Regions from separate parts of the Jeotgalibacillus sp. 10bf12 genome, predicted to be linked through region 2. Evidence: riboswitches for the same ligand, from Rfam matches in the RefSeq annotation. Region 2 holds a riboswitch; the other holds the start of a gene.
What was found. Region 2 has a riboswitch for thiamine pyrophosphate ahead of DH10bf12_RS02695 (YkoF family thiamine/hydroxymethylpyrimidine-binding protein). Riboswitches for the same ligand answer to the same signal wherever they lie in the genome.
Positions count from the first base shown of each region.

Region 1: it holds a riboswitch for thiamine pyrophosphate, as region 2 does, so the genes downstream of both, DH10bf12_RS08860 (lipoate--protein ligase family protein) here and DH10bf12_RS02695 (YkoF family thiamine/hydroxymethylpyrimidine-binding protein) in region 2, are expected to answer to the same signal.

Region 1 is NZ_CP200276.1:1,683,641-1,687,878, forward strand. Features, by position in the region: gene DH10bf12_RS08850 (phosphotransferase) at 1-658, opposite strand, end outside; gene egtB (ergothioneine biosynthesis protein EgtB) at 811-2,073, shown strand; TPP riboswitch at 2,486-2,585, shown strand; gene DH10bf12_RS08860 (lipoate--protein ligase family protein) at 2,655-3,488, shown strand; gene lipA (lipoyl synthase) at 3,485-4,238, shown strand, end outside.
Region 2 is NZ_CP200276.1:587,456-591,693, reverse strand. Features, by position in the region: gene DH10bf12_RS02710 (energy-coupling factor transporter transmembrane component T family protein) at 1-86, opposite strand, end outside; gene DH10bf12_RS02705 (ABC transporter ATP-binding protein) at 58-1,437, opposite strand; gene DH10bf12_RS02700 (ECF transporter S component) at 1,430-2,002, opposite strand; gene DH10bf12_RS02695 (YkoF family thiamine/hydroxymethylpyrimidine-binding protein) at 1,995-2,585, opposite strand; TPP riboswitch at 2,666-2,769, opposite strand; gene DH10bf12_RS02690 (hypothetical protein) at 2,875-3,042, opposite strand; gene DH10bf12_RS02685 (hypothetical protein) at 3,060-3,560, opposite strand; gene DH10bf12_RS02680 (ring-cleaving dioxygenase) at 3,728-4,238, shown strand, end outside.

The sequences.
Region 1 (4,238 bases), 1.1 Mb from region 2:
CAATAATGCCAGCCAGGCGTCCATCGCGCACGATCATATTTTTGGGGTGCAGATCTCCGTGGAGCGGAACTGTCCCGGATACGTTTTCCCATTCCTCCAGCTGTTCAATATAATGGATCAGCTTTTTGTATAGCGCTTCAGGAATCACCGGTGCAGATTGACACGCAATGTCGTGAAGATGATGTTTTCGAAGTTTAGCAGACAGGCGGTGCAGGTGATCAGGATCTGCATCGATTCCGTCAGCAGGGAGTGCATGCAGTTTTTTCAGGAAAATACCCAGCTCTTTTGCATGCAGGTGCAGCAGATCTATATTCGTTTCTTCGGTTAACACGTGCCCCTTGATGTTTGTAAAGCCGACAAATGGATAATCATCACCCTCAGCCTCCTGGTAAAAAACAGGTTTTGGATACTCAAATCCACCGTCAAATGCCAGCCTGTCCAGACTCTTAAGCATTCTGTCTTCAAACTGCATCGCTTCATAGCCAAGCTTTCTGCGTGGAAACCGGAAGACGTAGTCGCTATTTACTTCATAAACGGTATGATCAAAGCCTGATCCGTACGCTTTTACTTCAGCTGGCATTAAGGACGGGAAGTGACGTTCAATTTTCTCTTTCGCTTTTTTCAGTGATACAGGGTGTGTTGCTTCCCATGGATTCAATTCAATCACTCATTTCATCAGATATGTTTTTCATCATACAATGACTCATTAAAAATCAGAAGCCGGTCACAATTATTTTTAAAATAGAGTGTACGTCAATCTGACGAAGGGAATAACATTCTTTAACAATACATATGTAAGGGGAGAAAAGCATGAGCGTAACAAAATCAAAAGATATTCAGCAGATGTTTCAGGACATTCGTGCGTATAGCGAAAAGCTGGTCGCAGAGATGGAGATTGAGGATTTTATTCTGCAGGCAGATTCATTTGTCAGCCCGACCAAGTGGCATCTGGCTCACACGACCTGGTTTTTTGAAAAGTTCATTCTGACAGAATTTGTGGATGGCTATGAACCTTTTAATGAACAGTTCTTCTATCTGTTTAATTCCTATTATGAAACAGTAGGAGAATTCCACCCGCAGTCGAAGCGTGGACTAATCTCGCGTCCGACGGTGAAAGAAACACTCGGTTACCGGGAGCATGTCAATGAACAGGTCAACCAGCTATTTGACACGACAGAAATGACAGACCATTTATATGAGCTGATTGAAATGGGGCTTCAGCATGAACAGCAGCACCAGGAGCTGATTCTGATGGATATTAAATATAACTTATCATTTAATCCGCTTTATCCCTCGCTTTTTGAGCAAAAACCAGCTAAAGGCGGTCATGCACCTGAGATGACATTCACTTCTTTTGACAAAGGAATGACAAGAATCGGTACAGATGCTGAAGCGTTTGCTTTTGATAATGAAACACCCTGTCATGATGCATATTTGAACGGCTGTCAGATTGCGAATCGTCCGGTGACAAATGGTGAATACCTTGCGTTTATTGAAGATGGAGGTTATGAGAAAGCTGAGTTTTGGCTGTCAGATGGCTGGCAGCTGGTGAAACAGGAGAAGTGGCATGCACCGCTATACTGGCGTAAAAAAGATGGGAATTGGTCGTACTTTACACTGAGCGGAATGCAGACTGTGGAGTTGGATGCGCCTGTCACGCACGTCAGCTATTATGAAGCGGATGCCTATGCGCGCTGGGCAGGGAAGCGTCTGCCGACTGAGCAGGAGTGGGAGCACGCGATGAAGCGTGAAGAAGTAAAGGGTAACTTTATGGATGACGACCGCTATCAGCCGGATGACACTTACAGCGGTGCACGCTTTGAAAAGGCATTTGGTGATGTGTGGGAATGGACGCAGAGTCCCTATACCCCATATCCGCGCAGTAAGCCGCTTGATGGCGCACTTGGTGAGTATAATGCCAAGTTCATGTCGAATCAGATTGTCTTAAAAGGCGGATCATGTGTTACGCCGCTTTCTCATATCAGGCTGACTTACCGTAATTTCTTTTATCCGCACATGAGATGGCAGTTCAGCGGGATCAGACTTGCGGATGATCCGGTGGAAGGATTATAAAATGTAACCGGCTCACTGCGCGCCAGGCGGAAGCTTTCCGCGGCCGGGCGGTGAGCCCATTTTGTGTCATTCCAGGGTCTCACCTGCCCCTATCCGCGCCCCGCCTTCTGCTCCATTCGTCTCAAATTTTTATCTATCATTATTTATGTATGATCTATTTCATCATTAATTATTGAAGTAGTCTTTTGTCCCGATCCCCACATCTTTTGATGCAATTCACAATCTGTTATTGTTTTAGTACAGAAAATTATATAACAGATGAAATTTTATTTATTGCTTTAAAAACAGTAATGAACGCGATTACATGAAAGGTTCGGATCTTCTGTATCAGTTTGAAACAGTTACTGTAACACAAATTTCTTTTTGCGTTATGGAAATGATTGTGATACTCTTTAACAGACAATTTAATTAATTTATTTACTGGGGGAGCCGAGTGGCTGAGACAGTCTTTTGCTGAACCCTTTGTACCTGATCTGGATGATGCCAGCGGAGGGAAGTATGCTTACATAGCTACGTGTATAAGCCACTTCCTTTAATAGGAATTGGTGTTTTTTTATGTAAATGTTGAGAGGAGGCAGACGATGAAAGAAACGTGGTATTTTCTTGACTCCGGTTATGGTACGCCGGCTTTTAATATGGCGATGGATGAAGTGCTGATGAATTGGCACAGTGAAGAAAAGATCCCGCCGGTGCTGAGGTTTTATGGCTGGAAGCCTGCTGGACTATCAGTTGGCTTTTTTCAAAAGGTCGGTGGCAGTATAGATCTTGAAAACGCAGAAAAATATGGTGTTGAGCTTGTGCGCAGGCAGACAGGTGGCAGAGCTGTACTTCATGATGACGAGCTGACTTACAGTGTACTTGTCTCTGAAGATCATCCGGCTATGCCGAAGTCGATAAAAGAGGCCTATCTCGTATTGTCTAAGGGTATTCTTGAGGGCTATCGTGCACTCGGAATTCCGGCTGAGTTTTCGATTCCTGAAGAGAAGCAGAAGCAGGCCGGATCGGCAGTCTGCTTTGAAGAGCCGTCCTGGTATGAACTGATGGTAGATGGCAAGAAGGCAGCCGGCAGTGCGCAGACGCGTAAAAAAGGTGTAATTCTACAGCATGGATCTATTCCGATTTCTATGGATATACAAAAACTGTTTGACCTTTTCATTTATCCAAATGAAAAAGTAAAAGAACGTGCACGGCGCGCCTTTACCAGCAGGGCTGTTTCAATTAATGATGTACTGGATCGTCCTGTCACATTTGAAGAAGTAAATGATGCATTTAGAGAAGGGTTCATCAAGGGGCTTGATATTGAACTGGAGCCTTTTGCACCGCCAGAAGAGATGTTAAGAGAAGTAGCAGAGCTTGAGGAGAAGTATAAGAGTGAAGAATGGAGCTATAAGCGGGAAGGGAGACAGAAAGTATGACGAATGCAAAAGAACATGTACGTAAACCCGAATGGTTAAAGGTAAAACTGAATACGAATGATTCCTATAAGAAGCTAAAGAAGATGATGCGTGAGAAGAAGCTGAATACAGTATGTGAAGAGGCAAAGTGCCCGAATATTCACGAGTGTTGGAGTGAGCGGAAAACTGCGACATTTATGATCCTCGGAGATACGTGTACGCGGGCATGCCGCTTTTGTGCAGTCAAAACAGGACTGCCGAATGAGCTTGACTGGGGCGAGCCGGAACGTGTAGCAGAATCAACTGAAATGATGGGCTTAAAGCATGTTGTTGTCACTGCGGTTGCGCGTGACGATTTGAATGACGGTGGCGCTGCTGTATTTGCTGAAACAGTGCGTGCCATTCACCGCCGTCTGCCAAGCTGTACAGTTGAAGTGTTACCTTCTGATATGAAAGGTGATTATGAAAGCCTTCATACACTGATGGACGCTGAACCGGATATTTTCAATCACAATATTGAAACGGTTCGCCGCTTAACGAAAAGAGTTCGGGCGCGTGCGATGTATGATCGTTCACTTGAACTGCTTGCACGTGTAAAGGAAATTGCACCGAATATCCCGACAAAATCAAGTATCATGGTTGGTCTGGGTGAGACGAAGGAAGAACTGATTGAAGCGATGGATGATCTTCGTGCACACAACGTGGATATCCTGACACTTGGTCAGTATCTGCAGCCGACAAAAAAACATCTTGATGTTGTGCGTTACTACC
Region 2 (4,238 bases):
GTCCATGGATTAAAAAAGAACGCCATGGCGATCATTGAAACGGTGATCGCAATAAACTTAACCGAAGGATTCATACGGTTGATCATGCAACTCACCTCCGGATGGCGGACATAAGCGGTGCTGTTGAAGCAGCTGCCGGTTCTGCCACACTGTTTGTGGACGATAGGGTCCGCTCAGACTGCCTTTATGTAATAACAGCAGTAAATCTGCCACGCGGTCTGCAAAATCCATATCGTGTGTCACAATGAGAAAAGTGATACCCTCATTCGCACGTGCCATAATCAGGTTTTCAAGCTCCCGTAAAGCAGCTTTGTCCTGTCCTGCAGTCGGTTCATCCATCACGATAACAGGCCGCCCGTCACAAAGCATGGCGCCAATTGCTGTCCTTCTCTTTTGACCATGGCTGACAGCGAAAGGGTTTGATTCACTGACTTCCTCCAGATACAAATGCTTCAGTATTTTATCCGCGCCCTGACCTCCTCCAAATAAAAGCTCTTCTCTGACGGACTTCGTTAAGAATAAGAATTCAGGGGACTGCGGGACGTAACCGATCCGCTTTGGTTCTACCTGTCCGCCAGTGGATTTCAGCCCGCATAATGCTTTCAATAGCGTGGATTTCCCACTGCCATTTGGACCTGCAAGAACAGCAATCTCTCCTTTTTTTAGCGAAAAACTGGCTGGTGAAACGATCGGATCTACAGTCAGGTTTTTTGCTGTCATTGCGACCTGAGCTGTCTGGATTGGCTCCCTTGTAATTGCCTGTTCAACGGGTTTTGAAGCAGTCATCTGCCATTCCCGGTCAAAAAATCCATCCCATAAATCAACCTGATGATCAATTGCAACCACTGTCAGATCTCTTGATTCATGAAGACCGCGGAGCCACGCAACAAACTCCTGAGCGGTCACCGGATCTAAATGTGTGAGCGGCTCATCAAGCAGCAGGATTTCAGGCTCCAATACCCAGGCACACGCAGTAGCGACACGCTGCTTCTGACCGCCTGACAAAGTCTGAATGACTGAATCTCTGAATGACTCCAGCCCGGTTTCCTGTAATACTTTTTCGATCCGGTCATTAATTTTATCCGAAGGTACACCCACATTTTCAAGTGTAAAAGCGAGTTCCTCTTCAACTGTCTGCATACAAAACTGACTGTCAGGATCCTGAAAAACGGTGGCAATCCGCTGGTTAATTTCACCCGGTGCATAGTCAGATGCTGCTTTTCCAAACAGGTCAACCTGTCCTGAGATGATCCCGTCACAGTTTTCAGGATAAAGGCGGTTAAGCAGGTATAAAAGTGTAGACTTTCCGCACCCGCTTGGACCAGTAATCACAACACGTTCGCCGGCTTTCACCTCGAAATTCAGCTGTTCAAACACCGGCTCAGCATCATCCGGAAAACGAAATGAGACGTTCTGCAGAGAGATGACATTATGCATGCGCATCACGCTTTGTAATGGCGTAGCCTCTCAGAGAACCTGTTGCAAGCAGTGCATCAACAAGGTATTTACCGCCAATTCCTGCAATAATCGCACCACTCATCACGCGGATCACAAACATCAGTAACACGTATTCTGTACTTAATGCTGCAAAACCGCCCATCAGGTAGCCATAAACAAAGCTGAATACTGCAGCCCCGGCGCCGGCCAGCATATAAATACCCAGGTTAAAATGGCGATATCTTGTTGCTGCAAAAACAGCTTCAGCACCAAGCCCCTGAATGACGCCCGCTAAAATCAGGCGGGGGCCCACTGCATTGCCAAGCATGACTTCAATTGCAGCGGCCATCGTCTCAGGAATCACTGCTGCCCCCGGCTTTCTGATAATCGCCATGACAATGATGGATACGATAAACCAGATCCCGAAGATCCACTCATAAGCGATCGGACCAATCAGAGATGCCCAAATGTTCCCCACATGTAAAAACAATAAGTAAATAATGCCGAATACAACCGCAAACAGCGACATCATGACAACTTCTTTCAGCTTCCAGCTCTTAAGCATGATGGTTACCCTTATGAGATGGACTGTTGATACTCATCGACACAGTCATCACTAAATGCCGGTGCTCATCGGATCTTGCCTGACCGAAAGTCTCTTCATAAAAATCAAATACCTCATGAATATCACCATGAATCCCGCTTGCATAATGCATAGAATCATTGAAGACACCGCGTTCTTTGGCGCGGTCAACTTCCCTGTAAATGACACTCATATAATCCGGATTATTCATCGGGTAGAGTGCGAATTGTGAAGATACATATTGCTTCGTATCATCGTGATTGTGTACGTTTGGATCTGCCTCCATATAAGAGTCACCAGCAGTATCACCAGGGCAGCCTGCTGAAAAAGTAGCATTGATGGCTACATGTTCACCGGTTTTTGCAGCATGGAGCGTAATCGCTTTGATCACATTGAATACATGCTGTTCCTGTCCGCGGATCACGGTTGATACATCATCTGTATGCTTCCAGACGCCAGTCAGGTCAGTCGCCTCGAGCGCGCCTTTAATCACCGGAATAAAATCTCCCGCCATTGGATGCAGCGAAAAACGGCATCCGACAATTTTGCTTGTTCCACATTCCATTTTGTATTCCTCCCAGAGCAGTTTTTGCACAAAAAAAGACCACATCCGCGAAAGATGTAGCCACTGCTCCTGATATAAAAAGAGAAGTCACTACACTTCCTCACGCAGGTATTATCCTGATCGAGTCATAAGGGATCGGAGCTAATGCTCACATCTCAGCTAATTCGCACCCCTAGTGCAGATAACGGTATTTAATTTTCTGTGCACGACCACTATATCACCAGAGAATGGAATGTGCAACACCCCGGAAAAACTAATCAGAACCATATTATTCCTTTTTATTAAAAAGTTATTCTCTCGGTTCAAATATCAGTACGCCAATCACCGCAATCACGAGGCTGAACAATACGGAGTAAAACCAGTGACGTCCCTGAGTGGTGTGGTTCAAAATGTTCATCACTGCACTGATACAGAAGGTAACAAAGAATACAAAAAGGATTAGAATGATTGTCATCATGAGGACCATCTCCTTTTTTAAAAAAGCATGGTTGGCAGTTCTTCAAGACGCTGGTCGGTGCTGCGGGTGATTTTCAGTGAATAGCCGGGTTTTGAATGGGCACTGCCGCGAACAGTAAGTGTTCTTTTGCGATCTGCCATTTCAATCGTCAGCCACTTCCGGCCGTTCTCTGACGTCTTGATACACTCTGAGACTTCACTCGCTGTCAGTAAAATAATTTCAGTGTTCTGGAGGTCTTCTTCACCACAGATGAAAGCGAACAGATACTGGTTGTCATGCTGGCTGCGGAGCGTCTTTTCCATTTCTGTATCGTAAAAGGAGAAGGTCCAGATACGGGATTCTTTTTTAAAGCGGGGTGTAAACGAGTATTTAGCATAAATAAAATAGCTGTCGGTTTCATTTTCAAGCGCGTAAATTCTCCGGTCCTGTCCGCCTTCTTTCATCACAGGTGAGAACCCGCGATTGACAAGGTGTGACAGCAGTGCGCCAAAGTAAAAATCCACTTTTGGAATACTCATATCATTGCCCCTCCTTTCGGGTAAGGTAGTTACTTCTTATTATGAAGCACTTTTCAGCAGATTTACATTTTTAACACTTGAGCGGTCAATATTCTTGCATTCAGTCTGGAATCATTAGATGCTATGTGTATGAAAATTGCACTAGAGGAGGCTCATTTATTATGTCTATTAAAGCGTTAAAAGGCATTCATCACGTGACTGCGATTACAAGCAGTGCTGAAAAAAATTACGAGTTTTTCACTTATGTACTTGGCATGAGACTGGTTAAAAAGACAGTCAATCAGGATGATATCCAGACGTATCACCTGTTTTTTGCTGACGATACAGGAAGCCCCGGCACCGATATGACGTTTTTCGATTTCCCGGGTATTCCGAAGGGAAATCACGGCACAAACGAAATTTCTAAAACATCTTTCCGTGTACCGAGTGATGCAGCGATTGAGTACTGGGAAAAGCGGTTTGACCGGTTGAATGTAAAGCATAAAGGCGTGCATGAGCAGTTCGGTAAGAAGACGATTTCTTTTGTTGATTTCGATGATCAGCAGTATCAGCTGATTTCAGATGAAAATGATCATGGGGTAGAAGCAGGTACGCCGTGGCAGCAGGGGCCTGTACCGCTTGAATACGCAATTACAGGGCTTGGGCCATTATTTGTCCGCGTTGACCGCTTTGATTATT